4 regions of the Bradyrhizobium sp. LCT2 genome follow, and region 3 is predicted to be linked to each of the others. Evidence: riboswitches for the same ligand, from Rfam matches in the RefSeq annotation. Region 3 holds a riboswitch; each other region holds the start of a gene.

What was found. A riboswitch is a leader RNA that binds a small molecule or an ion and turns the genes downstream of it on or off. The one in region 3 is predicted to bind cobalamin.
Region 1: it holds a riboswitch for cobalamin, as region 3 does, so the genes downstream of both, EI171_RS23940 (TonB-dependent receptor) here and EI171_RS10510 (ribonucleotide-diphosphate reductase subunit beta) in region 3, are expected to answer to the same signal.
Region 2: it holds a riboswitch for cobalamin, as region 3 does, so the genes downstream of both, EI171_RS31595 (TonB-dependent siderophore receptor) here and EI171_RS10510 (ribonucleotide-diphosphate reductase subunit beta) in region 3, are expected to answer to the same signal.
Region 4: it holds a riboswitch for cobalamin, as region 3 does, so the genes downstream of both, EI171_RS31615 (energy-coupling factor ABC transporter permease) here and EI171_RS10510 (ribonucleotide-diphosphate reductase subunit beta) in region 3, are expected to answer to the same signal.

What each region holds. Positions count from the first base shown of each region.
Region 1 covers NZ_CP034432.1:4,954,676-4,962,450, reverse strand. The annotation lists gene EI171_RS23940 (TonB-dependent receptor) at 1-1,667, opposite strand, end outside; cobalamin riboswitch at 1,781-1,995, opposite strand; gene EI171_RS23935 (hypothetical protein) at 2,061-2,282, opposite strand; gene EI171_RS23930 (hypothetical protein) at 2,370-2,627, opposite strand; gene EI171_RS23925 (hypothetical protein) at 2,767-2,979, opposite strand; gene EI171_RS44850 (hypothetical protein) at 3,135-3,311, opposite strand; gene EI171_RS23920 (adenylate/guanylate cyclase domain-containing protein) at 3,416-5,152, opposite strand; gene EI171_RS23915 (lytic transglycosylase domain-containing protein) at 5,479-7,665, shown strand; gene EI171_RS45800 (hypothetical protein) at 7,750-7,775, opposite strand, start outside.
Region 2 covers NZ_CP034432.1:6,603,203-6,610,977, reverse strand. The annotation lists gene cobT (nicotinate-nucleotide--dimethylbenzimidazole phosphoribosyltransferase) at 1-430, shown strand, start outside; gene EI171_RS31600 (histidine phosphatase family protein) at 437-1,009, opposite strand; cobalamin riboswitch at 1,082-1,284, shown strand; gene EI171_RS31595 (TonB-dependent siderophore receptor) at 1,397-3,745, shown strand; gene EI171_RS31590 (PepSY domain-containing protein) at 3,758-5,179, shown strand; gene EI171_RS31585 (amidase) at 5,335-6,702, opposite strand; gene EI171_RS31580 (MFS transporter) at 6,683-7,775, opposite strand, start outside.
Region 3 covers NZ_CP034432.1:2,082,980-2,090,754, reverse strand. The annotation lists gene EI171_RS10510 (ribonucleotide-diphosphate reductase subunit beta) at 1-892, opposite strand, end outside; cobalamin riboswitch at 877-1,149, opposite strand; gene EI171_RS10505 (hypothetical protein) at 1,481-2,434, opposite strand; gene EI171_RS45475 (hypothetical protein) at 2,722-3,429, shown strand; gene EI171_RS10495 (DUF1521 domain-containing protein) at 4,129-5,622, opposite strand; gene EI171_RS10490 (hypothetical protein) at 6,382-6,687, shown strand; gene EI171_RS10485 (hypothetical protein) at 6,732-6,923, shown strand; gene EI171_RS10480 (hypothetical protein) at 7,041-7,775, shown strand, end outside.
Region 4 covers NZ_CP034432.1:6,611,759-6,619,533, forward strand. The annotation lists gene cobF (precorrin-6A synthase (deacetylating)) at 1-602, opposite strand, end outside; gene EI171_RS31615 (energy-coupling factor ABC transporter permease) at 649-1,326, opposite strand; cobalamin riboswitch at 1,363-1,574, opposite strand; gene cobA (uroporphyrinogen-III C-methyltransferase) at 1,629-2,360, opposite strand; gene EI171_RS31625 (cobyrinate a,c-diamide synthase) at 2,357-3,667, opposite strand; gene cobM (precorrin-4 C(11)-methyltransferase) at 3,667-4,449, opposite strand; gene EI171_RS31635 (cobalamin biosynthesis protein) at 4,446-4,814, opposite strand; gene cbiE (precorrin-6y C5,15-methyltransferase (decarboxylating) subunit CbiE) at 4,811-5,992, opposite strand; gene EI171_RS31645 (cobalt-precorrin-6A reductase) at 5,991-6,737, shown strand; gene cobJ (precorrin-3B C(17)-methyltransferase) at 6,713-7,447, opposite strand; gene EI171_RS31655 (precorrin-2 C(20)-methyltransferase) at 7,444-7,775, opposite strand, start outside.

The DNA.
Region 1 (7,775 bases), 2.9 Mb from region 3:
CCGCCCTCGACATCCTGCGAGGTCTGGGTCTTGAGCCGGAAGGTCTGCGGCAGCGGATTGAAGAAGGGGTCGAATGAAGGGCCCGATGACACTCGCTCGTCGACGTCAGGCGTGCGGAACGCGCGCGCAGCGCGGCCGAACAGCGAGACCATGTCGTTGAGGCGATGCTCGGCACCGAGATGCAGAGCGTACTGGGTCTCGTCGCTCCTGAGCGGGAGCGCGCCCATGTCGGTGTTGAACGGAGCTGCGGCGTCAAAATGATCGCGCGCCGAGAGACTGACGTTCTGCACCCGCACGCCATAGGAGACGTCCGTCGCCGGCGCCACACCCAATGCGTGCTGAAAATAGCCCGCAACCGTCTGCTGCCTGAGATCGTAATTGTGCCAGGGCGCGAGCCCCTGGCCGGCGCCGCGGTTCTGCTGAAAGCTCGCATCGTAATAATCGAGGCCGGTCAGCAGTTGCGACGGCATCCCCAGCAGCAAGCCCTTCACGCTGAGCCGCGGCGTGATCGACCATGTCGTCAGATCGGCATCGACATAGGTGGACGTGAACAACGCGGGAACCGGCGCTGGGCCGGAGAAGAACGCGCTCTGCTGCTTCTTGTCGCGCACGCCGCTGTCCACGATCAGATCGACGCCGTTGAGCAGGGTCTTCGTGAAGCCGGCTGTCGCGCTGAAGCCCTGCTGGTTGGCGTAGTTGAAGGGTGTGCTGGTGCCCCGTCGGTTGGTCGCGAGCTCGTCGACGCCGATGGACGGATCGACGGTGCGGCCGCCCGGCAATCGCAGCTCCTGATTGTCGCCGGTAACGGTGACGAAAGCAGTCAGGCCTGATGTCGTATAGTTCAGGTTGCCGACGCCATTCTCCTGGAGAAGGCGATTGTTGTCGCGGTAGCCGTCTGTCTTGACGGCATTGCCGTAGAACGAGGTCGACCACGGACCGGAATTGAGCGACGTCGAGACATTGCCAAGCCTGGTGTCGAACGAGCCGAAGCCGGCCTCGATGCGCGCGGCAACGGGCGGCCCGCCGACGCCGTTCCTGGTGACGATGTTGATCACGCCGCCGACCGCATTGTCCCCATAGAGCACCGCGCCGGCATTGCCGCGCGTGATCTCGATACGCTCAATGGAATTGAGCGGGACAGTGGAGAGGTCCACCTGCGCGATGTCGATGTCGTTCAGCCGCCGTCCGTTGATCAGCACCAGCGAATTGGCAGTGGCAGACGCGCCGAAGCCGCGCAGGTCGACGCTGGTCTTCGCGCCGATCTGGCCGCCATAGAGCGTCGTGATCTGGGCACCCGGGACTTGCGTCGCGATGATCTCGGCAAGCGTCTGCGAGGGCGCATGTGCGATATCCGCGGCCGTGATGACGGTTGTGACGGCCCCGACGATGCCTCCGTTGCCGGCGACCGCCTCGCCGGCGGAGCCGGACGAGCCGGCGCCATTGCCTGCCGGCGCTTCGCTCGGGGCTCGCCGCCTCGCCGTATCGCCATCGCCGATCGCCCTGGCGCGCGTGCGGTTCTGATCGTCGGGCCTGGTCACTTCGACCGGCGGCAGCTGCTCGGCGGCGGCTTGCTGCGCGAAAGCTGCGGGGAGATCGATCGCATGGAGGAAAACGGCAGCAACGATGCCGGCGCGAAGGCGCCTGGCGGCAGAGACAATACGGGACACAGTTGTAACCTCGGCATGACGTCAGTGGCACGTCACAGCGAACGAGGCTTTACGGCGGAGCAATCGATTGCTCCGGTGAAGCTAATGCCTGTACTCCCCGACCGACATCTTCGCGTGTGACCACGGCTGACGGCAGGTCTCCTGGCTCGCGGGTCGTTACCTTACGTCGCCTTCCCAGGACCGAGATTCCCAGTGGCATATGACGAAAGATTCACCGCTTACAGTTGCGGGGGCAGCCGTGGCGTTGGGACAATCCCGGCGTTGGGACAATCTCGCACCACGTTCCCTTTTGATCTCCGTGCGGAGAACCGTCACCGATCAATCTACGAGGCGGCCGTACGGAGAGTCAATCGACCGGTTGAACGATGAGCTGCAAACGCGAGGCAAACACAATCAGTCAGGCTTCCGCACCGCGCGCGTCGTGACCACCGCCCGCTCTCCGGCATCGACAAGCTGGCCGATGCCGGTTCGGCCCGCGAGCGCGCAGCGGACGATGTTCTCGGCGACCGACCTGCGGAACCCATGATCCTCGCCCCTGGGCCGATTGCGGCAAATCCGATCCAGCGCCAGCTTCATGTTGATCCGTGTACGGGTGTCGAAATGCGCGCTGATCATTCGCCCGGCCTCGATACGTGATGTTGGGGCGGAAACGTCCGACGATCGCCCGGGTTCCGACACGGGATCGCGCAATAGAGCGGCCGCCTACGCCCGCCCTCTCTGGCGCTGTGCCTGAGCCCAGGCCACCGTGACGTCGCGCGGCGGGATGTCGATGCGCCGGATCGGCGTCAATTCGCCCGAGGCGGAGATGATCGCGGTCTCCTCGCGGCGACAGCGCGGACACACGAAGCGGACCTCGCTCGGGGACGTCGACCAGCTCGAGCGTTTGACGTTGGCCGCCATCGGCCACGCGTCGCACTGCGAGCACGACACCAGAAACCGGCCGGGATCGAGCATACCCATTCCATCCGACTCCGCGTCCTGCCTGCTCCTACCAATGATTATGTCAGGTGAATCGTTCCGGTGCCCCGACACCGTCAACCCCTCAATGCCCAAGGGGCCCGGCGATCCGGCCCTCAGGCTTTTGCAAACCGCTGGCCGATCAGTGCGCGCCCTTGAGCGTGCAGGACGTGGTGCAGGTGACCGTGTTGCCATGGTCGCACGCCTTGCAGGCGGCCACGCACTGGTTCATGTCGCGGGGGTTGTAGGAGCTGTAGTTCCGCACCGGGCAGGCTGCGGTCGAGCCGGTGATGTCCTGTTCCTGGTTGCAGGCCGCTGTCATGAGCGCGAGGATGAGGACCGCAAGCAGACGCATGGGATTGCCCCGAAAAAGCACCGGCAAAGCAACATCAGCGAGACACGCTGCATTGCAGCGAGTCCCGGCATTCCCACTGCGAGCCATCGCGAATCGCGACGCTCGCTCCCGTCAAAGGATGCGTGCCAAATGTTAAGAACGGATTGCAGCCGCCTTCAGGCCGCAGCGCTGGTCGCGACCGCAGCCCGCGTCTCGCGCGCAAGCTGATAATAGTGCTCGGCGAGCTTGAGATAGAATTCGCGCTTGGTGCTGTCGGTGGCGAGCTTGGCGATCAGCTCGCATTCGGCCGTGAGCGTCTCGAACCGTTCCAGCCTGTCCTCAAGTTCTGTCATCGGCGTGTCCCCATCAAACGCCTCAAGGACGATCACCTAAGCCTGGGAAATAGGTCACGGCGAACATCGTTATCGAGTAGAAACAATTTTTCCCGCGCGGCGGCTTACTTCTGCTCCAGCCGCCAGGCACCGTCCCACCTCTCGTCCGGCGGATTGACCTCGAACTGCGCGATGCGGGCGAGCAGCGCGCGCGAGGGACCGTCGCCGGGGACGGCTTCGAGCGCCGCGTTGAAGGCGGCGCGGGCCTCGTCGAAGCGGCGGGCGCGATAGGCGGCAAGACCTTCGGCATAGAGCGTGCGCAAGCCGTCCTGCGCGGCGGTGAGCACGCCGGCCCTCGCCATCACCTCGAAGATCGCCTGCGGCGCGCTCTGGCCGGCGACCGCGAGACGATCGATCTCGCGCAATTCGAGGCGCTCACCGACCGCATCCGCCGTCGCCTGCGAGATCAGGATGCGGGTGCCGTAGACCTTGTTGACGGCCTCGAGCCGCGAAGCGAGGTTTACGGCATCGCCCATCACGGTGAAGCTCATCATCAGCTCGGAGCCGATGCTGCCGGTGAGGACCTCGCCGGTGGCGATGCCGATGCGCAGGTCGCAGGGCACGGGCATGGCGCGGATGCCGAGCAGATCGGGCAATTGCTTCTGCAGCGCGGGCACCTGGTCGGCCATGTCGATGGCGGCACAGCCGGCAAGGAGTGCCGGCTCATCCTCCTCGATGAAGGGCGGGCCCCAATAGGCCATGATGGCATCGCCGATATATTTGTCGATGACGCCGCGATTGCTCCTGATCGGGGCCGACATCACCGTAAAATAGTGGTTCATCACCTTTACGAGGCCGCGCGGGGTCATGCCCTCACTCATCGAGGTGAAGCCACTCATGTCGCAGAACATGATGGTCATCACCCGGCGCTGGCCGTCGATGGCGACCTCGGGCCGTTCGATCAGGCCCTGCACCACCTTGGGATCGATGTAGCGGCCAAACGTCTCGCGGATGCGCTCGTTGTGGCGCAACTGCTCGATCATGCGGTTGAAGGCGGCCGCGAGCTCGCCGATCTCGTCCTGGGTCGAGACGGCGATGGTCTTGTCGAACCGCCCGGCCTCGACCTCGCGGGTGCCGGCCAGCAACAGCCGCACCGGCCGCGTGATGCCGCCGGACACCAGCAGCGCGAAGGCAAATCCGACGATCGCGGCGAGCAGGGTCACGATGCCCGACACGATGATGGCCTGGCGCTGGTGGCTCATCACCTGCGATGTCGAAGCGAAGACCTGTGTCAGCATGTCGGCGCGGATCGCATCAAACTTCCGATTGAACTGGTCGCGGATGGCGTCGATATGCTCCAGCGTACTGCGGGCTTCTGCCATCTGCTTGGCGTCGACCTGCTTGAGCAGCTTTGCGTGGTCCTCGTTCAGGTCGCGGCGCAGCTCGGTGACGGCAGTCTCGATGCGGATCTCGATCCGCGCCAGCGCGGCATTGTCGGACGGCGTCCTCGGGTCGTCGATGATCGCGTTGATGAGCTTGCGTGCGCCCTCGGCCTCCTCCTCGATCTTGCGGTCCGCTTCCTCGAACTCGCGCAGGCGCGCCGCATAGGCCTCCTCGTCCGAGGACGCCTGCATCTTCATCATGACCATGCGCCGCAGCGCCACCGACCGCTCCAGCGAGCGGATATTGGCGCGCGCCAGATCGCCATAAGCCGGGATGTAGCGGTTGGTCAGCTCGTCCAGGAGGACGCCGACCTGGCTCGACATCACCATCGACAGGATCGAGGTGACCAGCATCAGGACGATCAATCCGAGGGCGATGCCGACGATCTTGCGTCGGATCGACTGGTTGAAAATCGGCATAGGTGCGGGGCAAAGGCTGAAAGGACGGGTCAGGGAACTCAATACACCGGATTTCAGCCCGGGAATACGCGCAATCTGGCCCTTCACGGCGCCCTGGACCGTGCGCAACCGTCGCCGGAGCCTTATTCGTTAACAAAGGTTAAAGGGGCCTATTCTATTCCCCGTTGCAAGAGTTCCCGCCTTCCATCCGTATTTTGCCGCATTGTTGCGACAGCGTGACAAATGCGAAACGATGCCGTGGCATCGTTTTCGGCGTCACTTTGATTCTCGAGCCGCATGTCGTCGCGGACTTTGGTTTGTACTGGTTTCGCAGGGGGGACCACGGAATGAACCAGTGCCTACGCTCGCTCGCGTGTGTCGTTGCCGTGGCCGCCTTGGCTCTCCTTCCGACGGAGCTGGCGGCGAAAAGCAGTCACAAACCGTCCGCGTCGAAGAAGACGCATGAGGCGAAAGCCGGCAAGCAGCGCCACGCCGCGGCGAAATCGCGCCATGGCAAGCACGCCGAGGCGAAGCGCAAGCCGAAGAAGCAGGACGACGAGCCGTCAGACAAGCCGGCAGCGCCGCCGCTGACCGGCGACCTCGCCGCGCTGAAGGACGCGATCGATCTCGCGCGCAAGGGCAAGACCGATGACGCGAGCGCGGCGCGCGACCGCATCGCGGATCCCGCCGGGCAGAAGCTCGCCGACTGGTTCATGCTGCGCCATTCCGAGAGTACCGCGAATTTCAAGCGCTATGCCGCCTTCCTCGCCGCCAATCCTGACTGGCCGAGCAGCGCGCTTTTGCGCCGGCGCGCCGAGGCGCGGCTGTGGCAGGAGAAGACCGACGCGGCCACCGTGCACAAATTCACCATGGACCGCCCGAGCAGCGCCAAGGGCAAGTTCGCGCTCGCCCGCGTGCTGCTCACTGAAGGCGACAGCGACAGGGCCGCGCGGCTCGTCCGCGAGGCCTGGCGCACGGACGAATTGTCGGAGCGCAGCGAGGAAGATTCCTACGAGGCGTTCCGCGATCTCCTCACCGCCGACGACCACCGCGCCCGCATGGACAAGCGGCTCGGCGCCAAGGACTATGCCGGCGCAAGGCGCGCGGCAAAACGGCTCGGCGAGGATGCGCTCGCGATCGTCAAGGCCTGCGCCGCCGTCACCGGCAAGGCCAACAAGGCCAAGGACTATCTCGATGACGTTTCGACCGAGGCGCGCCGCGATCTCGGCTATGTGCTGTGCCGCGCGCAATGGCATCTCCAGAAGGACCGCATCGACGATGCGGCCGAGGTGATTTTGGCCGCCGCACCCGACGCCATGGCGGCGCAGGACACCGACGCCTGGTGGCGCGAGCGCCGTTTGCTCGCGCGAAAACTGCTCGACCAGGGCAAGTTCAAGACCGCTTACGACGTGGTGCGAGCGGCGGCCGTGCCGGCGATGGAGGTCTACCGCGTCGACTACCACTTCATGTGCGGCTGGATCGCGCTGCGCTATCTCGACGATCCCAGGACGGCGATGATGCACTTCGCCGCGATCGACGAAGGCTCGGCCAATCCACTCGCGCTGTCGCGCGCCCATTACTGGCGCGGCCGTGCCGCGGAAGCGATGGGGGCGCCGGCCGATGCGCGCCAGAGCTATCAAGCGGCGGCGCGCTACCCGACCGCCTATTACGGTCAGCTCGCCCGCGCCAAGCTCGGCCTCGACCGCATCGAGCTGCGCCCGCCCTCGCCCGTGCTGGCCGCAGCCGACCCGCAAGCCCTGGACGAGCGCGTGCGCGCGGCCGACATGCTCTATGGCATCGGCGAGCGCGACACGGTGTTCTACTACGCCGAGGATCTTGCCAAGGAGAGCACCGACGTCGCCGCGCTCGAAGGCCTCGGCGAGCTGGCCGGACAGCGCAACGATGCCCGCGTGATGCTGGAGGTGGGCAAGTCGGCGCTTGCGCGCGGGCTCGCGCTCGACCATTACGCCTTCCCGACCATCGGCATCCCAGAGCACAAGCAGGTCGCACCCGCGATCGAGACCAGCGTGATCTATTCGGTGGCGCGCACCGAGAGCTCGTTCGACCAGCGCGACAGGTCGGCTGCCAACGCGGTCGGGCTGATGCAGGTGACGCCGGAAGCGGGCCGCGACACCGCAAAGCGCTTCGGCCTGACCTATGACTGGGACAGGATGGTCTCCGATCCCGTCTACAACACGCAGATGGGGGCGGCCGAGCTCAGCGCGCTGCTGTCGGAATATCGCGGCAACCAGATCATGACGTTCGCCGGCTACAATGCCGGCCGCGGCCGCGTGCGCGAATGGGTGCAGGCGCGCGGCGACCCCAGGGATCCCAAGGTCGACCCGGTCGACTGGGTCGAGCGCATCCCGCTGTCGGAGACGCGCAATTACGTCCAGCGTGTGATCGAGAACGTGCTGGTCTACCGCGCGCGGTTCGAGAGCAGCGGCATGGTCGCCGCGAAATCCGAGCAGCGCGTCACGACACAGGAAGTGAGCGCGGCACCAACGGTATCGGCCGCAGCCCCCTCGCCCTAGCCTCGCGACCGCCGGGGCTGGACGCGGCGCGGGGCTTGACGCGGTGACTGCGGCCGACGACTCTGCGCGGCCTGCGTCGTTCAGCTAGCCGTCACCTCCTTCCGTGGTCA
Region 2 (7,775 bases), 4.5 Mb from region 3:
CCGTGCGCACAAGGCGCGCGTGATCGATGCCGCGGTTGCGCGCCATGGCGTTGCGGCTGCGTCGCCCGAAAAAATCCTGTGCGCCGTCGGCGGCCTCGAGATCGCGGCCATCTGCGGCGCCATCATCGCGGCCGCGCAGCGCCGCATTCCCGTATTGATCGATGGCTTCATCGTGTCGGTCGCGGCGCTGGCGGCCGTGCGCCTCAATCCGTCGTGCCAGCCGTTCCTCTTGCCGTCGCACCAGTCGGCGGAGCAGGGGCATCGTCTGGTGCTGCGCGCCCTGAACGTGCAGCCGCTGATCAGCCTCGATCTCAGGCTCGGCGAGGGATCGGGCGCCGCCATCGCGCTGCCGCTGGTGCGATCGGCCTGTGCGCTTCACAACGGCATGGCGACGTTCGCGCAGGCCAATGTGCCGGATCGCCCGGCCTGATCGGGCTCACACCACGCGCTGATTGACCGACACGACGCGCCAGCCGGTCGCGAGCCGGTCGATCCTGGTGAGTGACAGCGGATCGATCACGAAGCGCAGGGCAGCTTGCGGCGCAAGATCCAGCGCGATGCACAGTGCGGCGCGGATCGTGCCGGAATGCACGACGAGCGTTGCGGAGCCGGCTCCGATCCGCGACAGGCCCAGGCGGACGCGCGCGACCTGATCTTCGAAGCTTTCGCCGCCCGGTGGTCTCAGGTGCGCAGGGTCGCTCCAGAATTGCGCGTAGACTTCGCCGCCCATTGCGGCGAGTTCGTCATGCCGCCGGCCGGTCCAGTCGCCGAAATCCTGTTCGCTGAAGTTGCCCATCAGCTCCGGTTCGAGCCCCAATGCGCGCGCCGTCTCGACCGTGCGCCGCGACGGGCTGGCATAGCTCGCAGAGTCCCACGGCAGGCGCTGGCGCAACGCTTCCAGTTGCGCGCGATCGCCGAGATCGGCAGGCGCGTCCTGCGCGTGAATCGTCCCCGCGACGCCGTCGACGGGTGCATGGCGTATCAGCCAGAGGAAGGTCTCGCCTTCCATGCCTATCTCCAAGGAAGTTGGTCGCTGTGGCAATAACGCCGCAACTGCCACATTGACTCTGTCTCGATCGTAATCCTAGATGCTCGCGACGGTTTCCCCCGAGAGGGGATGAAAAGGGAATGCGGTGCGGGGATGTTTCCCCAATGCCGCGGCTGCCCCCGCAACTGTAAGCGGATAATCCTTCGTCAGAAGCCACTGGGTCCTCGGTCCCGGGAAGGCGACGAAGTGGTGACGACCCGCGAGCCAGGAGACCTGCCGTCAGCCGTGGTCACACGCGAAGATGTCGGTCGGGGAGTACAGACATTCGGCTTCATCGGAGGGCTGACAAGCCCAGGGTGAGACCTCGTTCGCTGTGACGTGCCACTGACGTCATACCGAGGTCCCGCTGTGTCTTCCATCCGTATTGTACGATCGCGCCGATTCCTGCTCGCCTCTGCTGCTCTCACGTCGTTTACAGTCGCCGATCTGCCCGCCGCGCTGGCGCAGCCGGTCCGCGAACCGCTGCCGCCTGTCGAGGTGTCCCCCGCCCAGTCCCGCAAGCCGGCCAAGCCGGCTGCCCGGGACGCACAGAGCGCGCGCCGCGCAACGCCGCGCAGGCCAGTGGCCGCATCGGCGGCGCCCAAGCCTGCCGTACCGGCCGCGGCGGCGCCAACGCCGCTCAACAGCAATGCGGTGGCGGAGAGCGCCTCGCGTCTCGGCCTCACCGTGCGCGAGACGCCCGCGACCGTCGAGGTGATCTCGGCCGAGACCATGCGCGAGCAGGGCTATCGCACCGTGTCCGAGGTGGCGCAGGGCGCAGTCGGCGTCACCTCCGGCGACGCGCCGGGGGAGCCGGCGGGCTTCTCGATGCGCGGCTTCACCAACAGCCAGATCAACACGCTCTACAACGGCATCAAGATCGGCCCGCAGAACATGACCTCGCGGATCATGGACACCGCCAATCTGGAGGCCGTCGAATTCCTGAAGGGCCCGGCCTCGCTGATCTCGGGCGAGGGCGCCGCCGGCGGCTCGATCAACCTCGTCACCAAGCAGCCGCACACCGGAGCGATCCGCAACGAGGCAGACTTCTCGTACGACTCCCTGAACTCGTTCCGCGCGCATTACGGCTCGGGCGGCAGCACCAACGTTCAGGGCCTCGACTACCGCTTCGACATCAGCCGCTCCTCGCTCAACGGCTTTGTCGACGACACCAACACCAAGACGCTCGACGTGTCCGGCCAGCTCAACTACCGCATCTCCGACAGCCTCAAGGTCTGGGGTGCGATCGAGTACCGCGAGGATCGCGGGAAGGCCTATTGGGGCGCGCCGCTGGTGCCGATCGCTTTCAGCGGCTCGCATGCGACGACGGGGATTGTTTCCGGCACCTACTTCAACAGGACCGACCTCGGGGCCGTCACGATCGACGACCGCACCTTCAACACCAACTACAACGTTCTCGACAACCGAAACGTAGCGCAAGAGGTCTGGTTGCGCGGCGGCTTCGAGCTGAAACTGGCGCCGGACCTGACGCTGAAGAGTCAGGCCTATGGTTACGGCGCGGAGCGGTCGTGGTTCAACAACGAGATCGAGGCGTTCGATTCCACGAAAAACCAAGTGTATCGCGAGCGCTTCTATGTCGCGCACAGCCAGCGCCTTGTCGGCAATATCACCGACCTGATCTGGGACACGAACATCGCAGGCTTCGACAACCGGCTGGTCACGACGCTGTCGTCGAGCTATCTCGACTTCGTCAGGCCAGGCGCGGCGAAATTCCCGAACGACTATGTTCCGCTGGTCGATTTCGATCGTGGCTATTACGGACTGCTCGCGACCAAGCAGCAGACCGCGCGCATCGACAACGAGGCGCTGTCGTTCGAGGACCGGCTGAAGCTGACGCGGACCTTCGCGCTGATCGGCGGGCTGCGCGTCGAGCATATCGGGCTCGACCGCAACTCGACCGACGAGAACGGTCTGGTGAACGCGGGCTTTCCGTTCACCAAGGACTGGGCGCCGGTGACGGGACGCATCGGCTACACCTGGGAGGCCGTTCCGGGCCTCACCTTCTTCAGCCAGTACGCGACCGGCGCTGATATCTCCGCCAACAACATCTTCCTGCTGCTGCCGACCCAGCCGCTGGACCTCACGACCGCGCGGACCTACGAGACCGGCGTCAAGCACCTGTTCTGGGACAACCGGGCGGAGTGGTCGTTCTCGGCCTACGACATCCTGCGCAAGAACGTCTATGCGGCGGCCGGCGGGCAGGCGCTCAATATTGCGGGACGGCAGGAGTCGAAGGGCGTCGAGCTCGCCGCCTCGGTGCGGCCGATCGAGCCCCTTCGGCTGTGGGGCAACATCGCTTATGTCGATGCGCGCTATGCCGACTACAATTTCGTCGGCGGATCGTTCTCGGGCAACACGCCGCCGAACGTGCCGCGCATCGTTGCCAATGCTGGCGCCTCGTACCGCTTCTTCACGCCGTGGCCGGTTGAAGTCGGCATCACCGGCCGTCATGTCGGCGACCGCTACAATACCGATGCCAACACGGTGACGATGAAGGCGTATACCGTCGCCGACGTCTATGCCTTCGTCGACATTCCCAAGACGGTATTCAACGCGGTCGATCAGGCTCGCCTGACCTTCCGCGTGCGCAACATCGCCGACAAGCGCTACGCGATATGGGGCGATCCGTTCTATCCCGACCAGATCTTGCTGGGCGCGCCGCGAACCTATGAACTCTCGGCCGCATTCAAATGGTAGGGCGCTGACCACATGATGGGCGCGATCGTCCTGCTGCATCGCTGGCTCGGGATCGCGTTCTGCCTGCTGTTCGCGATGTGGTTCGCGACGGGAATCGTGATGCACTTCGTTCCGTTTCCATCGCTGACGGAAGCAGAGCGGATTGCCGGTCTCGCGCCGGTGGATCGTACGGAGGTGAGGATCGGCGTTGCCGATGCCGTGGCCGCGAGCGGCATCGCCGATGCTACGCGCCTGCGCCTGATTCAGCGGAGCGATGGGCCGGTCTATGTCGTGTCGGGGTCCTCGCACCTTCGCGCGGTTCGCGCGACAGACGGGCAGGATGCATCGGTGCGGTCGCCCGAGGCCGCGCTCGCCATCGCGCGGGCTCATGCGCGCCAGCGCGGGCTCGATGCCGCGCATGCGGCTGTCGTTGCGCAGGCGGACTACGACCAGTGGAGCGTGCCGAACGGCTTTGATCGTCACCGGCCCTTGTTTCGCGTGGCCCTCGGCGATGCCGCCGGAACGGAGGTCTACGTCTCGTCGCGCACGAGCGAGGTCGTGCTGGATACGACGCGAAGCGAGCGCGGCTGGAATCTCGTCGGAAGCGTCCTGCACTGGATCTACCCGACGGTCCTGAGAAGCAACTGGGCGCTGTGGGACAGCGTGGTCTGGACGCTGTCGCTGTTGGCGCTGATTGCAGCCATGCTGGGTGCAGTGCTCGGAATCGTGCGGTCCAGGATGCGAGGATACAGGATCTCCTCGCCTTATCGCGGCTGGCACGCCCTTCATCATATCATCGGCCTCGTGGCGACCGTCTTCGTGCTGACGTGGATCTTCAGTGGATGGCTCTCCATGGATCACGGCCGGCTGTTCTCGCGAGGGCTGCTGACCCCGGCCGAAGCCGGCGTGATCGATGCATCGCCGGACTGGACGACCGCCCCATCGGCGGAACGGAAGCGAATATCGCCCTCGGCCCGAGAGGTCGAATGGTTTGCCGTTGACGGCAGCCTCTATCGACGCGAGCGGATTGGTCTCGAGAAACAGGTTGTGGTTGGGCCCGACAGTGAGGAGGCGCCGGTCGTCAGTGCGCGGGTGATCGGGAGCATGGTGACGAGGCTTGCGACGGCCTGCAATGCGCCGTCTATTCTCGCGGATAGCGACGATTATCCCGCGCAGTCCGTCGTTCCCGGTGCATCCGTCTACCGTTCCCGCTGCGGCGGCCTCTGGTTTGATATCGACAGCGCCGATGGCCGCGTGCTGCAAAGGCTGGATGCGTCGCGGCGAGCCTATCGCTGGTTCTACGGCGCGCTGCACACGCTAGATTTTCCAGTCCTGCAGGCGCATCCGCGTTTGCGCGATGTCCTGATCGTCGGCCTCTGCGCGCTCGGACTGGTGTTCTCCATCACCGGCATTGTCATCGGCTGGCGGCGGTTGCGTCTGTCTTTCGCCAGCTAGGACGCCCGATCAAACAAAAAGTGCGAAAACAACCCCATGCACAGTAGCCGGTGATAGTGGAATCAACGGCTTACGCAGGCATCGGCGCGATTTGACCCGTCGGGCAAAACAGGGGTATATTGCGACTATTCCGAAATCGTCGCGATCTCGCAAAGCTACGCCTGCAACTGCGCCTCGATATGCCGCGCGGCGCGCAGCAGCGTGCGGTCCTGGCCGCGCCGGGCGATGATCTGGAGGCCGAATGGAAGCCCGCGGGAGTCGGTGCCGCATGGAAGCGAGATCGCCGGCAGGCGGGCGTGATTGACGAACGGCGTGAACACCGCATGCGCGCGCGGGCTCGCTGCACGGCCGCCGATCATGTCGGGTCCGAGCTGGGTGAACGGCCAGGCGACGCAGGGGACTGTCGGCGTCAGCAGCAGATCGACCTCGGCGAAGAAGGCCGCGAAGGCATTGGCGATCGCGGCGCTCGCGACCAGCGCACCCGCGACGTCCGCGCCTGACCAGGACAGCCCTCGCTCGATCTGCCTGGCGATGTCAGGGTCGAAGACAGTCGGGTCCTTGCGAAAAGCGTCTCCATGGAGCGCGGCAAGGCCAGCGTGCTGAAGCGGCATGAGGGCCTCTTCCGTCGCACCCGCCGGCCAGGTGGGATCGCGCAGCGCGATGCTGAGGCCTGCGGCGGAGAGACGCGCGACTGCGGAAACGAGCCCGTTGGCGACAACGTCATCGACCGCAACGTCGAGCCCGAGCCGCGGTGAGAAGGCGATGCGAAGGCCGGCGATGTCCTCGGCTTCTTGCGCAATGCCGGCTGCATCCGGATCGCGCGCATCGACACCGGCCATGGCCTCGAAGGCCAGCGCGATGTCGGCGACGTCGGCGGCGATCGGCGCGATGACCGACAGACCGAAGAACGGCTCGGCGAAGCCGGGTCCATAAGGGATCGCGCCGTAGGACGGCTTGAAGCCGGCGACGCCCACATGGGCCGGCGGCCTGCGGCTCGAGCCGCCCGCATCGGTGCCGATCGCGAGGGGCACGAGGCCGGCTGCGACGGCGGTGGCGGGTCCACCAGAGGAGCCGCCCGGCGTCAACGCGGGATCGAGGGGATGTCGCGTCGGGCCGAACAGCGGCGATGTCGTGACGCCCTTGCTGGCGAATTCGGAGGTTGCGCCAATGCCGACGATGACCGCGCCGGCCTTGCGCAGGCGCTCGATCGCAATTGCATCCTGTGGCGCGATGAAATCGGCGAACAGGCGCGAGCCCTGCGTGATGCGCCAGCCGCTGGCCCAGATGTTGTCCTTGACGAGGATGGGGACGCCGGCCAGCGGCATTGTCTCGCCGGCACGCAGGCGATCGTCGACCGCCGCCGCGTCGGCCAGCGTGCGTGCGGGATCGGTCGTGACCACTGCGTTCAAGGCCTTGGCGGCGTCTATGCGGCCAAGGGCGGCCTTCGCCGTGTCGACGGCGGTCATCCGCCCGGCGGTGACGGCGGCTGCGATCTCGCGCGCACTATGCGTCGGTTTTGTCATGGCCTCCCCACATCAGCGCCAATGTGCCGCAGAGGGCAAGACAGGCCAAGGCGAAGAACGCCGCGCCAAGGCCGGCCACACCGTCCAGGATCGACACCACGGCCGGCGCCGCCAGTAGGCCCGCATAGGACGCGGTCAGCACCGCGCCGGTGGTCTCGCCGATCCGGTCCTGCGGGGCGAGGCGCGCGATCTCGGCGATGAAGACGCCGTTCCAGCCCGACGCCGTCAGGCCGAACAGCGCCGCAACTGCGAACTGCCAGGTGCGGCTGAGCGATCCGCCGTCGAGGCCGAGCAGCGCGGCGCAGAAGGCCATGCCGAGGCCGATGACGATGAGCACGGCGCGGGGGGCGTCGAGGCGCATGGCGACGTAGCCCCAGCCGAGCCGGCCGACGAGGCCGCCGGCTTGCGCGCAGGCGAGCGCCATGCCGGCCTCGATATGGCTGAGACCAAGCTCGCGGGTGCCGAGCGTGACGAAGACGGTGTTGAGCGACACCTGCATCGCGCTGAACGGCATCGATGCCAGCGCCAGCATCGCGATCCGCCGGTCCGCGGTCACCAGTGCCAGCCGCGCGCGCAGATCGAGCTTTGGGGGCGGGACGAGCTTGCCGGCGTAGGCCGGCCGCAGCCACTCGAACAGCGCGATCGCGAACAGCGCCAGGGCAGCAACGGCCGCATAGCACCAGGCCGGCCCGAACGCGATGGCGATCGCGGGCAGGGCCAGCGAGCCGCAGACCGCGCCGATCTGGTTGCCGGTCTGGCGCACCGAGAAGACGAAGGCGCGGCGCTCGGCGGTCACCAGCCGCGCCAGCAGCGCTGCGCTTGCCGGCGTCTCGGGGCCCATGGCAAGGCCGAGGCAGAGGCCCGCGGCGAGCAGGGCGGCGCTCGATCCGAGCGAAGCCAGTGCCATGCTGACGACGATGGCCGCCGCGCAGAGGCTCGCGATCCGCAGCGAACCAACCCGCGCGATGAAGCCGCCGCCCCAGAACGAGGCGGGGATACCGACGGCGAACACCGCGCAGGAGAACATCGAGAGCTGCCAGACCTCGATATGGGCGCGGGGCGCGACCACGCCG
Region 3 (7,775 bases):
CCCTCTTCGCCATCCCAGCTGCCGCGGCTCGCCCCTTGGAGTACTCCGTAGCGCGCTGTTCGAAGAAATTGGCGTGCTCGACCCCATTCAGGATCTCGACCAGCCGTGGCAACGGATGCGGCCGGAGCTGGGTAAACCCGCTCTCTCTGGCCTCGAAGAAGCCGAAGACCGGGGTAATTCCGAGCTGGGTCAGTCGCCAATCCGCGACATAGCGGACATAAGCGTGGATCTGCTCAGCCCGCATGCCCTCGATTTTGCCGAGGCCGAAGGCGAGATCAACGAAGTTCTCCTCCAGCTTCACCATGGTCTTGGCGACGTCGATGATGTCGTTACGGACGGAGCGCGTCACCACGCCGGTTTCGCGGTGCCATTCGTGAAATAGCTTGATGATCCCTTCGCAGTGGAGACTCTCGTCGCGCACAGACCAGCTTACGATCTGTCCCATGCCATTCATCTTGTTGTGGCGCGGAAAATTGAGCAGCATGGCAAAGCTCGCGAACAACGCCATGCCTTCTGTGAAGGCGCCGAACATCGCAAGGGTGCGAGCGACGTCAGCCACGGTATGGACGCCGAACTCGTGCATGTAGTCCGCTTTGGCGCGCATCTGCGCATAGTCGCGGAATGCCTCGAACTCGGTCTTGGGCATGCCGAGTGTCTTGAGCAGCAGCGCATAACCGTCAATGTGGACGGTCTCCATGTTGGTGAACGTCGCCATCATCATCTGCACGGTGAGCGGTTGGAAGATCGGGATGTAGCGCTTGAGATAGTTGTCGCCGACCTCGATGTCCGACTGAGTGAAGAATATCTGGGCGAGCAGCGCGCGCTCGTTGGCGGTGACGCGGTCCGACGCCCAGTCCTTGAGATCGGCGCCGAGCGGCACCTCCTCGCCCATCCGATGGGTCTGCTGCTGCCGCTTCCAGAAGTCGTAAGCGATCGACGTCATAGGTGCCGGTCGAGTCGAGGAGGCCGACCCGTCCCTTGCCGATCAGCGAGCGTGGATCGACTGACGAGAGATCGATCACTGACATGAACCGATCGCCGCTCACAGTTGCGGGGGCAGCCCCGGAGCAGCCGTTCGGCGCACCGGGTTCCCTCTTAGCTTCGGTCCCACAAAATAAAGGACAGAAGACCGAGACAGATCCACATCTAGGCGGCACCCGACGAGATTCGTCAAGCCTTCCGTTGCGGGAGATCAAGCTCCCGAGGGCAAAAGGACACCGTCAAGCTAACGAATGGAGCGGCCGAGAACTAGAACACCAGCACGTTTATCGCTCGCGCTATAGCCTCCCGCTCGAAAGTGATCGGTCCCGCGTGGGCTATATTCCTGGTTTTTACTTCGGCTTGCGCATGGTCGAGCCAGAGGTCCATCCCTCCGAAATATCATCGGCTGCGGCGCTCTGTTGGCCAGAATGGCTTCGTTCTCGACCTCCTGATCCAGCCCAGAACGGGGCTGGCGCGCAGCGTAGCGGCTTCTGACCTGTCATGGCTCTAGCGCGACCTGCAAGCCCTCGGTGCCTTCAACATGAACGTAACGGGGGCCGATCGGCCGCCCCCTGCCGCTGGCGACCGTGACAATGTTTTCCAGAGGAGTGGCGCGCGCATCGGCCTCAGGGCGAGACAAGATCAGATCGGCGTGAAACAGCCCTTCTGATTCAAGGCCGGTCGCATCAACGCCAAGAGCCGCCAAGCTGGCCAAACAACCTTCAAACTCTTCAGCATCGCGAAAGCGGCGCTGGATAAATGTCGCGCCGTAAAGACGTTCCGTCACAAGGCCACGGTTCGCGAAGGTCGAGGCCAAAGACTCAAATGGAAACATTCGTAGCACGAAGGAGATGATCCATGGACATCTCTCGGTCGCATCGAGAATTTTTCTGAACGTCTTCTCGGTAATATAGCCGATGCAACCCGTCGACATGATAACATCCGCAGAGCGGAGAATTTGCGCGCTGTCTGTCGATAGCGCGTCTTTTTCAAGGTCAGCGACAATGCCCTGGTCCAGGAGGCCAACGTTTGTTGCATAGCTAATCGCCGGCGCCGACACGTCCAAGCCGATAAACCGCGCCAACCCGACATCGGGCCAAGCCGCATAAAAATTGCGATCGAGGCGCACCAGTGTCTCAGAACTGATCGCCCTCATTTCGCGCCGAGCGTAGCGGTGACGCAGGCCCCCGAAGGTCAGTGGAAAGCGATGCACTGCTGCGTTGATGCCGTATGAACATCCAATATCAAGAACGACAGGCTTAAGACCGGTTGCGGAAGCTTTCGCTGCCAGAATTTGTCGCACGACCGGCTCAGCCACGTCCGGGATCATATAATCCAAGTCGCCCAGGACAGAGAAGTATGCCCTTGGATCATCCAAAGCATAAATGTCATCAAAGATCGCTTTAGACCGATTGATACACGAAAACTCTGTTCGCACCCAAATGTCTCCCATCTCATTTTGCAACCCGGTCGCCGGCTGCTACTTCCAAGTACTTGACGACCTATCCCAGAAGTTTGGCGAGGTGCAACCCCATCGCGTCTTTTTTTGGCTCGCATCGTGAGACAGAGGGCGGGCCTCCTTATTGCAGCGTACGAGAAGACAAATTGGCGCCAAAAGCGATCCTCAGAGTCGCGGCACTTTTGTGGGAGCTCGAAGACCTATTGAACTTCGAACGGCAGCGACTGTGATAATTACGGGCTAAGCGCGCAGGCTTTCGTAGCCCCATCAACGTGATACGCTTGCGCACGCGCCGGAAAAATCGTTCTGCAGGGTTAGAAAGAATCAAGATCAGCCGCGCCGCGTCTTCGCAATCTAGGTGCTTGACATTCAGAACCGCGAACAAGAACGGCAAGCGCGAGGTCGATTTCGTCACATCTGCTGCATCTTGCCATGGACAGTTGGCTTGGGAGATCTGTCCTTCGATTGCCTGCTGGACCGCATCGCGGCGGTTGAACGTGGCGACTTTTATGATGCAACAGAATTTCGCCAAGCCGGAATTTAATATTCGCTCACCAAGGGCTTGCCCCCGGACGGTCTTTTCGCTGACAGATGCCCAGCCGATCCACCTTTCGTGTCGTGCCAGCACAGTCCTTTGCACATCGACATTCCACGAGGCAAATCAACTCAACATCAGTGATCGCAGAATTTATCAGAGACGCGATCTTCGTCAGCTTCTCGCAAGCTGCCCCTGCTATCAGAGAGCAGGTCATCTCGCGGCGACGCCGCTATGTGAGTGTTACGACATGGACGCAGGCGCCGCCGATATCGCAGCGACAAGGCCAGAGGCTGGCGCAGACCCCGACACCGCGGCGAACGGCGGCAACCGGTCGCCTGCGGCATTGTTGCAGCAAGCTTTCGAGAAGGCGCTCGTTTCCGTCGCCACGCAAGTCATAAGCGACTCCCAGTCGGATATGGATGATGCCATGAGCGAGCTGGATGAGGGGTGAGGCGGGATGGGGATACATCGGGCCCGCTGTTTAAAACGAGCCCGATTGGACGAAGCAAGTGGGACTTGGTACCTGCAGCAAGCCAGACGCGCCTTCAGCGATGCTCCAAATGGCTTGCCGAGCGGGTCCACAAATCGGTGTGCACCCGGCTCTCTCGGCAAACGCTGCTGCGACTTTTGGTCTTCCGCAGCGGCAGACCTGCACAGCAAGGCCGAAGCTCCACCGGCAAGCTCCTTGCTATCCCGCCCAAGAATGACGATACGAGCGCTCTCAGCAAGGGGTAATGAACGATAGCACGCAAGCCGTGCAACATTTCCCTCATTCGAGGATCGATTGCGCTCGCCAGGCTGTCCTTGTTCAGATCCGCGGCTGACCGCGAACCTGTCTGCTAGAGAGATCTCAAGGACTTTTCCTGAGGGCCAGCATCGTTGGCGCTCAGAGCGTGAGGGCTCTCCTGCGTATGCAACTCGTGCGCCTTCGCCACAGCATTGGAAGATGTTGCCAGTACTTTGTCCTGCCGTCACGGGCTGCTGTTGGCCCGGTTGGGGCCAAAGCTTTGACTGCGCGATCGTCGGACGCGAGCAGCGATTCTGGATTCATAGGCGGCAGCACCTGCTATTCTCATCGTCGCTCGCCGAACATGAGAAGCGGGCGCTAGCGCCGCCCGCTTCACAATTTGTCCAATTGATGGACTCGGCCTCACGCAACCCGCCGCAACATCATTTCCCGCATCATGGTCTTGAAATCCGGCGGCGCGTCCGGGTTCTCATTGTGGTCGATGACCGACTGCGTCACCCTGCGTCCGGAGTTGTCAACCCATCCCTGATTTTGCTCGTGGATTGTCTGAGCTCCATCAGATGTCAGCTGATCAAGGGTTCGGCCGGCATTGGATTGGGTCACCTTCAGATTGTTCTTTCCATCCTTATCATCACCGAGTCCCTCGACAACCATCGCATTGTCGCCGTTGGTGATGGTCAGCTTTGAGGAAATGGTTTTGCCTTTACCAAAATCGACCGTGTCTACGGTAATCTTTGTGCCGTCATCGAGCTCGAAGCTCATGCCTTTCTTGAAGTCGAAGTCATCCTTGCCGTCGCCATTCGCATCGACGTGAGGATCGCCGTGGATCTTCGTGACATGGCCGGTCTGATTGTTGCGAACGGTCCAGGTGCCGTCTTTCTCATCGGCCGTGATCGTATACTTATCACCAAGGTTAATCGTCGCCTTGCCGTCCTTCACCTCATGCGACCAAACTGGCGCCGACTGAGGCGACTGCCCAGGAGTCGGAGCGACCGCAACCGGTACCATCGCGAGGGGCGGCGGCGGAGGCGGAACGAAGAAGACGGGGCTCGCACAGCCTGACGGCGGACTTGCATACTGGTAGTTGCCCGGTCCGCGCCCCCGTTCACCCGCATTGATACTCGCCTGATTTACCGCGCGTCCGGCGCCATCGACCCAACCCTGGCCGCTCTCATAGATTGTCTGAGCACCATCGGCTGTCAACTCATCAAGGGTCATTCCAGCATTGGACTGCGTCACCCTCAGGTTGTTTTTGCCATCCTTAGCGTCGCCGAGCCCCTCCACAACCATCGCGTTGTGGCCGTTTGTAATGGTAAGCTTTGAGGAGATGGCCTCACCATTGCCGTAGTCGACGTTATTGACGGTAATTTTCGTGCCATCGTCGAGCTGGAACGTCATATCTTTCTTAAAATCGAAGTCGTCCTTGCCGTCTCCGTCGGCGTCGACGTGGGGGTCGCCATGGATCTTCGTGACATGGCCGGTCTGGTTGTTGCGAACTGTCCAGGTGCCATCCTTCTCGTCCGCCGTAATCGCATACTTGTCGCCGAGATTGATCGTGGCCTTGCCATCCTTGACCTCATGCGTCCACACCGGATCCACAGGAGGCTCAGAGCTCTGATTCGGCTGACCCACCAGCATGGTGGGAGGGGGCGGCGCCATCATGTACGCCTGGGTAGTAACGACGGCTGGAGCCACGGCGACGGGAACAACACTTGTAACGACCGAACCGACCAGGGCTGGCGAAGCTACCGGTAGGTACTGATAGCTCACCGGGGCATACTGCCCCAACAAGGCGTTGAAAGCAGGAGCGACAACCGCGCCTTCCGGCACCACTCCGTTCATCGTCGAATCGAGCGCGCCGACCACGGGAAGACCGGCCACGGGAAGATACGGCATTTAGTTCACTCCTGTTGCATTGAAGAAAGCTGTAAACCTGCAAGCCTTACGCGCTAGTCAACCGAACACGCCCTTCAGACCTGCATGAGCACACCATTAGCCCACCCAAGCGCATATATGCCTGTCGTCACTAGCACCTGCGTCCCTGAAGAGGCCACTCCGTCCTCATACTCCGCAGTTATGGCACGAGCATATCGCACGCGCATTCAACGTCAGAAACGCTACCCGCAATACCTGTCGAAAAGCTGACGATAATAAACTATCGACGTCGCACTTGCTGCGATGACACCGATCGGGGTACAGCAATCCATAGACTTCAGATGCGATCTGTATGCGTGCGGGCCACTAGACGGTCAGCTTCCACAGCATCAGGGGCTCGCCAAACCTGCGCCCCTTCGGCATCCGCCAACGGCCAAAGCTGGGGACTGGATGACTCAACCAGTCACTCCAACTCGATCGCCTTATCCGGCCGGTCGCGTCGCTCCACGCAACCGAAACGCCGCCGCTCGTTCCGCAAGAACGAACAATTCGCATGAACGCAGGCAAGCACGGTAACGCTATCCTTTCCGACGCGCCGAGCCATACGCGCGGCTAGACAAGCCTGAGCGAACCGATAAGTCGAGCAAGCGCTGGGCCGCCGCAACAGTCCCTTCGGATGACTCGTCAGCTTCTGGAAAGGTAGCGCCCCTAGCATGAGCACGCTGAACTCTAGGCGAGGAGTCGTCTATTGAGCGTAACAAGACAGCATAGGAGAAACTGATGATCGGAGAAATGATCGGAAGCGCTGCGGGCGGATGGCTTGGCGGCCCCGCCGGAGCGGCGATTGGTTCTGCCTTGGGCGGGACAGTCGACAAGGTCTTTGATAAGGTTGTCCTTAACCTGGAGCCCGAGAAGAGTGGCCCCGCTAAGGCCGCCGAGACCAAAGACGCCGGCGAGGAAAGCAGCGTACACACCAGGCCGACTCTCGGCAAGAACCCGGAGCTGAACCTTAGCCTTAGCACGCTCGGGGGCGAGCCCATGTTTCTTTCCATTCCTGCCATCGTTTCGCCCGCCCGCGCGACGTAACAGAGCACAAACTAGCAACATACGACGAAGAAAGGTGAATCGACATGGCAGTTAATAGTGTTGGCGGTAACGGTGGCGCGACTGGCGCCCAGGCGACCGGGGATGCTGGCTTCCAGAATCAGATGGCTGAGTTCGAGCGTGTTAGCCATAAGGTTCAGGAGCAGGCCGTGGCAATGCGCAGAATCACGACCGAGCTCTCGTCCGAGAAGAAGATCGCCGACGAGCGCGTTCAGTAATTCTGCAAGACGGGTGGCTCATCGCGTCGCTTATCATGGCCGCGTTGTGAATGACGAACTCTGAATCAGCCGTACGGCACTGCCGTACGGCTTCTCTCGTTATTCAGGAGATTATCCGTGACCGAATCGATTTCCCTCGACTTCGAGGTGCTATCGGGACTCTATACCGGGCTTAAGGGCAAGGCGGCGGCCGGGCACAGTATTGTCGGCAGCGGCCTCGATGCCGATATGATCTTCGTTGAACAAGGGCTCGAACCGCATCACCTTCGCATCATCCCACAGCGGGATTCGATCGAAGTGGAGGCGCTTGGTGCTGGTATCAGCGTAGACGGCCACGAAAGTATCACCTCAGGGGAGCGCGTCAGTGTACCTCTTCCTGCGATCGTTCATGCTGGCGCGATGTCAATCCGCTGGTCGGCGCAGGATCTCCCGCAAGCTAGTCCCAGCAATCGCTCACGTGGCTTGATCGTGGCACTCAGTCTCCTCTTGCTCAGCTCTGTCGCGATTGGCACCGTCTCAACTATCTTCGGTCCTACCGACAGCGCGGGGGTGCTGAGTACTGATTCATTGCCGGCAGCCGAGGTTGCCGCCAAACCAACCATCAATCATTATGAAGCGAGCGACGCTGATGCAATCGCCGAATTGCTACGGCAGGAGGTCGAGCGAGCGGGCCTTCTTGATGTCAAGATCGGGGCTGGCTCCGGCGTTGTCACTGCGGAAGGCACTGTTACGCCTAGCCTCATCACAAAATGGAAACAAATCCAGCAATGGTTCGATCATCAAACCAACGGCACTCCTACCCTTGTGAATGCAGTCACGGTCAAGGAGGAGAAGACGCCGTCTTCGATCGCT
Region 4 (7,775 bases), 4.5 Mb from region 3:
CAGATCTGGAGCCCGACCGGATCGAGCGACTGAAACGCCGTGCCGCCATCGAGCATCACGACCACGGTGTCTGCGCTTACCGGCCAGCCGCCTTCACGCAAGCGGCGGCCTGTCGTGACCAGAAAGGGCTCGCCGATGTCGTTCAGCGGCAGCGCATGCGCCGCGCACAACGCCTGGATCGACGTGATACCGGGGATGACCTCGATTGTCGGCAAGGGATCGAGCCGGCGCGCAATGCGCAGCGAGGAATCGTAGAGCGAAGGATCGCCCCAGATCAGCAGCGCGACCCTGCCGTTACCTCCGAGATGGCTCGAGATTGTCTGCGACCATTTCGCGGCAACCGCATCGTGCCAATCGTCCACGCCCTTGCGGTAGTCCGCCTCGCCTACGTCGCGCACGGGAAGATCGAACTCGGCGATACGCGTGTTGTCGCTGGTCAGCACATCCGCGCAGATCGTCCGCCTGAGATCGGCGAGATCGGACTTTGCGCTCCCCTTGCGCGGGATCAGGATGAGATCGGCCGCGTTGATGGCGCGGGTCGCGGCGTGCGTGAGCTGCTCGGGATCGCCGCAACCGATGCCTATCAGGGAGAGCGTGAGCATCATATTCGCGAAGGGCGGCCATGACGGCCGCCCTTTCGCTTGTCTCTCAGGCCGCGTTGTGCAGGCGCGGGGTGACGAGGCCGGGCGCGGTGACGCCGCGTAGCGACTTCGCCAGCGCCAGCACGGCGAGATCGGCCAGCGGCTCGATCACGATGACGAGCGCATAGGAGACCGCGAAGGTCGCGATGTTGACGAGGTTGGTCATAGCAAAACCGGAGCCATAGAGCGCCCAGAACGCCACCCAGCCGATGACGCCGGCCTGATAGGTCGTCGAAAGCGCCAGCGCCTGGCGATACCTGAGATCGACATAGGCGGTGTTGCGGGCAATGATCCGCGTGGCGATCGCCTGGATCGCGAACAGCGGCACCAGCAGCGTGGTGACGTTCATGCCGTATTGCGGCAGGTCGGCCGGCTCGAAGAAGACGCCCTGGAACAGCAGGCCGAGCGCGAGGCCGAAGGCCGCGGGGGCAGCACCGAACAGCAGGAACAAGGTCGAGCCGAGGATGAAGTGCACCTCGGACACGCCGACCGGGAAGTGCGGCAGGATCTCGAAGAAGGTAAAGACGAGGCCGGTGGTGGCGAGGGTCCGCGCCGCGAACGACGTGATGCCCTGTTCGCGCACGGTCTCGACCGCGAGCTTCAGCGCAACGCCGCCTGCGGCGATGCCGGTTGCGTAACTCAACACGAGCTTGGCGCCCGTCACGATCCCGGGTTCGATATGCATGGCTCAGTCCTTTCCTGCCGTCACACCCGACGGCCTTGGCCTCAAAACATGCACGGCCGGTCTCCTGGCTCGCGGTTCACTGGGGATCTCCGGCCTTCCCGGACCTTGCGATCCAGTGGCGGTTCGGAGCCCCTCACCGCTTACAGTCGCGGGGGCGGCTGGGGTTTTGGGCGCCGCAACTGGGTCCGCCCATCCCCATTCCCGATTATGCTCCGGCGCTTTGCGCCACCTCGAGCACCATGCTTGTCCTGTGTGCCCCTTTCGCGCAGCCTGCGTCAAGGGCCGAACGGCGGCGGTCGCCGTCATGACGGGTATTCTCCCGCCAGTGCGCCGAACAGGATCACGGCGGCCGTCGAGGCAGCCCCGCCCCGCGCAAGCTGCTCGGCAAGCTCGGCAATCGTGGTGCGGACCAGCCGCTCGTCGGGGCGGCCGAGGGATTCGGCGAACAGCGCCGGGGTGGTCGGCGCGAGGCCGTGCGCGATCAATTTTGCGGCCAGCGCCGGAAAGGTGCGGCGGCCCATATAGACTACGGTAGTCGCCTCCGGATCGGCCAGTGCCGCCCAGTTCAGGTTCTGCGGCAGCTCGCCGGTGACGTCGGCTCCGGTCACGAACTGCACCCGGCGCGAGGTGTGGCGCCGCGTCAGGGGGATGCCGGCTTGCGCAGCGGCCACGCAGGCCGAAGTGACGCCGGGAACGATCTCGTAGCCGATGCCGGCCTCGCGCAGCGTTTCGAGCTCCTCCTCGAGCCGGCCGAAGATGCCGGCATCACCGGACTTCAATCGCACCACGCGCGCGCCGGTCGCGGCATAGTCGACCAGCAGGCGGTTGACGTGATGCTGCTTGGTCGAGGGCCGCCCGGCGCGCTTCCCGACCGCAACGAGATTGGCGCCGGGACGGGCGAGATCGAGAATCGCGCCGGACGCGAGGTCGTCATAAAGCACGACATCGGCCTCGCGCAGCCGCGCGGCACCCTTGAGCGTGAGAAGCTCGGGGTCGCCGGGACCGGCGGAGATGAAGGAGACAAAACCGCTCACCGGTCCTCCGCGATCAGATGGAAGAACGTGCCGGTGGCATTGCCTCGGCGCGACCCGGTCTCGGCGATGACCGCACCGGTCGCGTCGTGCACGACCGCGAGCGGCGTGTCGGGCTGGGCGGCAATCGTCGAATAGTGGAATTCGTGGCCGCGCAGGCGCGCGCCGGGGCTATGTCCCGGCATCGGTGCGGCGAGTTCGGCGAGACGATATCCCAGATGCATGCGGCGTTTGGCAAAGCTCGTCTCCAGGCCGAGCAGGCCCGCCATCTCATGGCGGACACCGTCGGCGTCGGTCAAAGCGGTTCCGAGCACCATATAGCCTCCGCATTCACCGTGCACCGGTCGTGTCTCGGCGAAGGCGCGCAAGCCGCTGCGAAAGCGCGCGTTGGCGGCGATCTTCCCGGCATGAAGCTCGGGATAGCCGCCGGGCAGCCAGCAGACATCGGCGCTTGCGTCGGGCGCCTCATCGGCAAGCGGCGAGAAGTTCGAGATGTCGGCACCCGCCGCGCGCCAGGCTTCCAGCATATGCGGATAGACGAAGGAGAATGCCGCATCGCGGGCAAGCGCAATGCGCTGCCCGGGCGGCGTCACGTTCAACCCATTCGCAGCCGGTTGCGGCGCCCAGGCGGCCGCCGATTGCAGCACCGCATCGAGATCGACATGCTCGGCGACGAAACGCGCGGCCTCGTCGATCAGCTTTCCGATCTCCGCCTGCTCCTCGGCCTGCACCAGGCCGAGATGCCGCTTCGGCAGGCTGATCTCGGCATGGCGCGGCAGCGCGCCGAACACGGCGATACCGGCGTCGTCAAGCGCGCGCCGTACGAGGTCTTCATGGCGCGGGCTGGCGACGCGATTGAGCACGACGCCGGCAAGGCGCACGCCCGGGCGGTAGTCGCGAAGGCCCGCAGCGATCGCCGCCGCCGTCTGCGCCTGTCCCGAGGGATCTATCACCAGCAGCACCGGCCAACCCAGCATCTCCGCAATGTCGGCGGTGGCGCCTGTGCCGGAGACGCCACGCGCGGCGACGCCGTCGAACAGACCCATCGAGCCCTCGGCAAGCACGACATCGGCGTCGGCGCCGCGGCCGACGAGATGCGCGATTCCCCCGCGATCCATCGCCCAGCTATCGACGTTGACGGAAGCGCGGCCCGTCGCAGCGGCATGGAAGGCGGGATCAATATAGTCGGGCCCGCTCTTGAAGCACTGCACGTTCAGTCCGCGATTGCGCCAGGCGCGCGCGAGCGCCAGCGTCAGCGTCGTCTTGCCGACACCGGAGGCGGGCGCGGAGATGACGAGCCCCGCCGGCATCAGGAGGCCTCCGGAAAGCGCGGCTCGGCGCCGACCGGCCGATAGCGGCGGTCGTAGTCGGCGGCATAGAGGCGGCTCTCGTCGAAATCCGCGGCGCCAAGCGTCTTGCCGACCAGAATGAGCGCGGTGCGTTCCATCTCGGTGCCGACGGCGGCATCGAGCGTCGCAAGCGTGGCGCGGACGATGCACTGGTCCGGCCAGCTCGCGCGCCAGACGATGGCGACCGGGCAATCCGCGCCGTAGTGAGGCAGCAGCTCCGCAATCACCTGGTCGAGCAGATGGATCGACAGATGGATGGCGAGTGTCGCACCGGTCGCAGCGAAGGCGGCGAGCTTCTCCCCTTCGGGCATCGCACTGGCGCGGCCCGGCGTGCGCGTCAGCACCACGGTCTGAGCGAGCCCCGGCAAAGTCAGCTCCACCTCGAGTGCCGCGGCGGCGGCCGAGAAAGACGGAACGCCGGGCGTCACGGTGAAGGGAATGTCGAGCGCACGGAGACGGCGGAGCTGCTCGCCCATCGCCGACCAGATCGAGAGATCTCCGGAATGCAGGCGCGCGACGTCCTTGCCGTCCGCATGCGCGGCGGCGATCTCGGCGATGATCTCGTCAAGCGACAACGGCGCGGTGTTGACGATCCGCGCATCCGGCGGGCAATGCGCCAGCACGCCCTCAGGCACCAGCGAGCCGGCATAGAGGCAGACCGGACAGGCGGCGATCAGGTCGCGTCCGCGCAACGTCAGCAGATCGGGAGCACCCGGCCCGGCGCCGATGAAATGCACCGTCATGCACCGTCTCCTTCCGCGATCGCGGCCGTCGCGGTACGGTCCTGCGAGACCACCCGCGTCGCAATCAATCGCGCGCGAGGGCCGGCCGCGGCGAGCGCCGCGGCTTCGGCGACCGATCCGGTCCCGAACTTTTCCGCGATGAGCCTGGACTGCGTCGGCGTGTCGATGCCGGCCAGCACCTCGGGCGACACCGCCCTGATCGGCACACCGCATTCGCGCGCGAGCTGCTGCAGCGCTTCTGCATCGGCCTTGTCGCTGACGGTCGCCACCGCCGCAAGGCCTTCAGCGCCGCCCGCTGCCAGCAGCGCCTCACGCAACGAGGCCAGCGTGACGTCCTGCCTGAATCCGAGCCCGGCGACCTTCATCGGACCGCACTCCACTGCACCACGGGACGCGCCGCCTCCCAGGATCGGTAGCGGCCGAGCGGGCCGGCATGGGCGATCTCGACCCGCATCAACTCGCCGCCGTGGCGCTGGTGCAGTTCGCCAAGCAGCGCTTCCGTTTCCAGCGTCACCGCATGCGCAACGAGCCGTGTGCCTGCCCCGATGCGCGACCAGATGGCATCGAACATCGCGCTATCGAGACCGCCGCCGAAGAAGACCGCATCCGGCGCGTCCAGCCCGGCGAGAGCTTCGGGCGCACGGCCCGTGACAACAGCGATCCGATGCGCCAATCCGAACGCCGCCGCATTGCTGCGGATATTCGCGGCGCGATCTTCGCGCATCTCGATTGCCGTCGCCGTCCCGCCGCAAAGCGCCCACTCGACCGAGATCGAACCCGATCCGGCGCCGATATCCCACAACCGTTCGCCCGGGCGCGGTGCCAGCGCCGAAATCGCGAGCGCACGCACCGGCCGCTTGGTGATCTGGCCGTCATGAGCGAAGAGATCGTCGGGAAGTCCTGCGCTGCGAGGAATGCCCCGAGCTCCCTTCGCCTCCACGGCCACCGCGACCAGGTTTCCGGCGAGATCGCCAGTAAAACCATCGGCACGATGTTCCGCAATGCTTTCGCGTGGCCCGCCGAGCGCGGCGAGAGTCCAGAATGCCGAGGCGCCCCATCCGCGCTCGCTCAGCCATTTTGCAAGGTCGCCTGCGGCCTTGCCGTCACGCACGAGGCAAATGATGCGCGCGCCAGGCGCAAGGTGTGGCACGAGGCGCTCGAAGGGCGCGGCGTGGAGACCGAGGCAGACGACGGATTCAAGACGCCAGCCGAGCCGCGCAGCGGCGAGCGAGAATGTCGACGGCGCCGAATGTGCGACCCACTCACCCGCCTCAAGCTTGTCGGCAAGGCTTGCGCCGGCGCCGTGCCAGAACGGATCGCCGGAGGCCAGCACCGCGGTCGGCCGGCCGCGGCGGCTGAGCACGACCTCCGCATCGAACGGCACCGGCCACGGATGGCCGCGCCCGGTCACACCGGCAAGCGCGAGATGACGCTCACCACCGAAGACGGTTTCGGCCTCACGCAGCGCCTTTCGGCTTGCGTCCGACAGCCCGGCAAGGCCATCTTCGCCGATACCGATGATGGTCAGCCAGGGATCAGCCATGACACGCGCCCTCATTCTGGGCGGAACGAGCGATGCGAGCCAGCTTGCGGCGGAGATCGCGCGCGCCGGCATGGATGCCGTCTATTCCTATGGCGGCCGCACCCGTGCGCCTGCCGACCAGCCGCTGCCGACCCGCATCGGCGGCTTCGGCGGCGTGAGCGGGCTCGCCGATTACATTCGCCGTGAAGGCATCACGCATGTGATCGACGCGACGCATCCTTTCGCTGCGGAGATGAGCCGCAACGCCGTCGCGGCATGCGCGGAAACCGGCACGCCGTTGATCGCGCTCGAACGCACCCCCTGGGCTAAAACACCCGGTGACAACTGGATCGAGGTCGGCGACGTCGATGCAGCGGTCGCCGCTCTGCCCGAGTCGCCGGCAAACGTGTTCCTCGCCATCGGCCGCCAGCACATCGCGCCGTTCGGGAATAAACCGCAGCACGCCTACACACTGCGCTTCGTCGATCCGCCCGAAGCGCCGCTGCCCTTCCCGGCTGACGTGATCGTGTCGCGCGGACCGTTCACGCTTGATGGCGAGCTGGAGATGCTGCGTACGCGCGGCGTCATATGGATCGTCGCCCGCAATTCCGGCGGCGATGGCGCGCGCGCCAAGATCGACGCGGCCCGCACGCTCGGCCTGCCCGTGATCATGATCGCGCGGCCGGAGTTGCCCGAGCGCCAGCGGGTCGAGAGCGTGGCCGAGATCATGCAGTGGCTTGGTCATCGCACCTGCCTCGGCGCATAGATCCAGCGGCCGACACGGCGCGTCTGCGAGTTGCCGACGATCACCAGCGTTCGCATGTCGGCCATCTCGGGCCGCGCCGCGTTGAGCGTGACGGTCTCGAGCGTCTCGTCGGATGCGCTGATCGCGCGCGCGAAGATCACGAGCCGCTCGCCGCAGCCGGCGTCCTTCAGCACGGCCAGCGCGCGGCCAAATCCTTCCGGCCGGCTCGCCGAACGCGGATTGTACAGAGCGATCGCGAAATCCGCTTCCGCGGCCAGCCGCAGGCGCTTCTCGATCAGCGCCCATGGCTTGAGATTGTCGGAGAGATTGATCGCGCAGAAATCATGGCCGAGCGGCGCGCCGGCACGCGCGGCCGCCGCCAGCATCGCAGTGATGCCGGGCAGCACGCGGATCGGGAGCTCGCGATATTGCGGCGCCTGCTCGAGCGCCTCGAACACGGCCGATGCCATCGCGAAGACGCCAGGATCGCCGGAGGAGACGACGACGACCTGCCCGCCTTCGGCGGCCAGGCGCAGCGCCTCGCTCGCTCGCGCGAGCTCCTCGCGGTTGTCGGATGGATGCAGCGTGAGCCCCGGTCGCGGCGGCACGCGCGCGACATAGGGCGCATAGCCCAGAATATCGGTGGCGGAGCCCAGCGCGGCGGAGACCTCGGGCGTCACCAGCGCGTCACTGCCCGGGCCGAGGCCCGCGATGGTCAGCGTGCCCGTCATTCGGCGGCGTCCAGATGCCGGCCCTTGCCGTGCACGAGCACGATCGCAAAATAGGGACAGTCGGCGGCATCGATCTCGGCGAGCCGCGCGACGCGCTCGCCCGGCATGGTGCCGCGCTCGACCAGCCAGGCATCGTCCAGCCTTCCGGCGGCGGCAAGCGCGCGGCGCACTTTCGCAAGATTGCGGCCGGTCTTCATGACGACCAGCGCATCGGAGTCCCGCATGCGGCGCTCGAGCTCGTCCTCCGCGAGCGTGCCCATCAGCACCGTCGTCACGTCGTCGCCGAGCGCGATCGGCTGGCCGACGGCATTCCAGCAGCCGACCATGC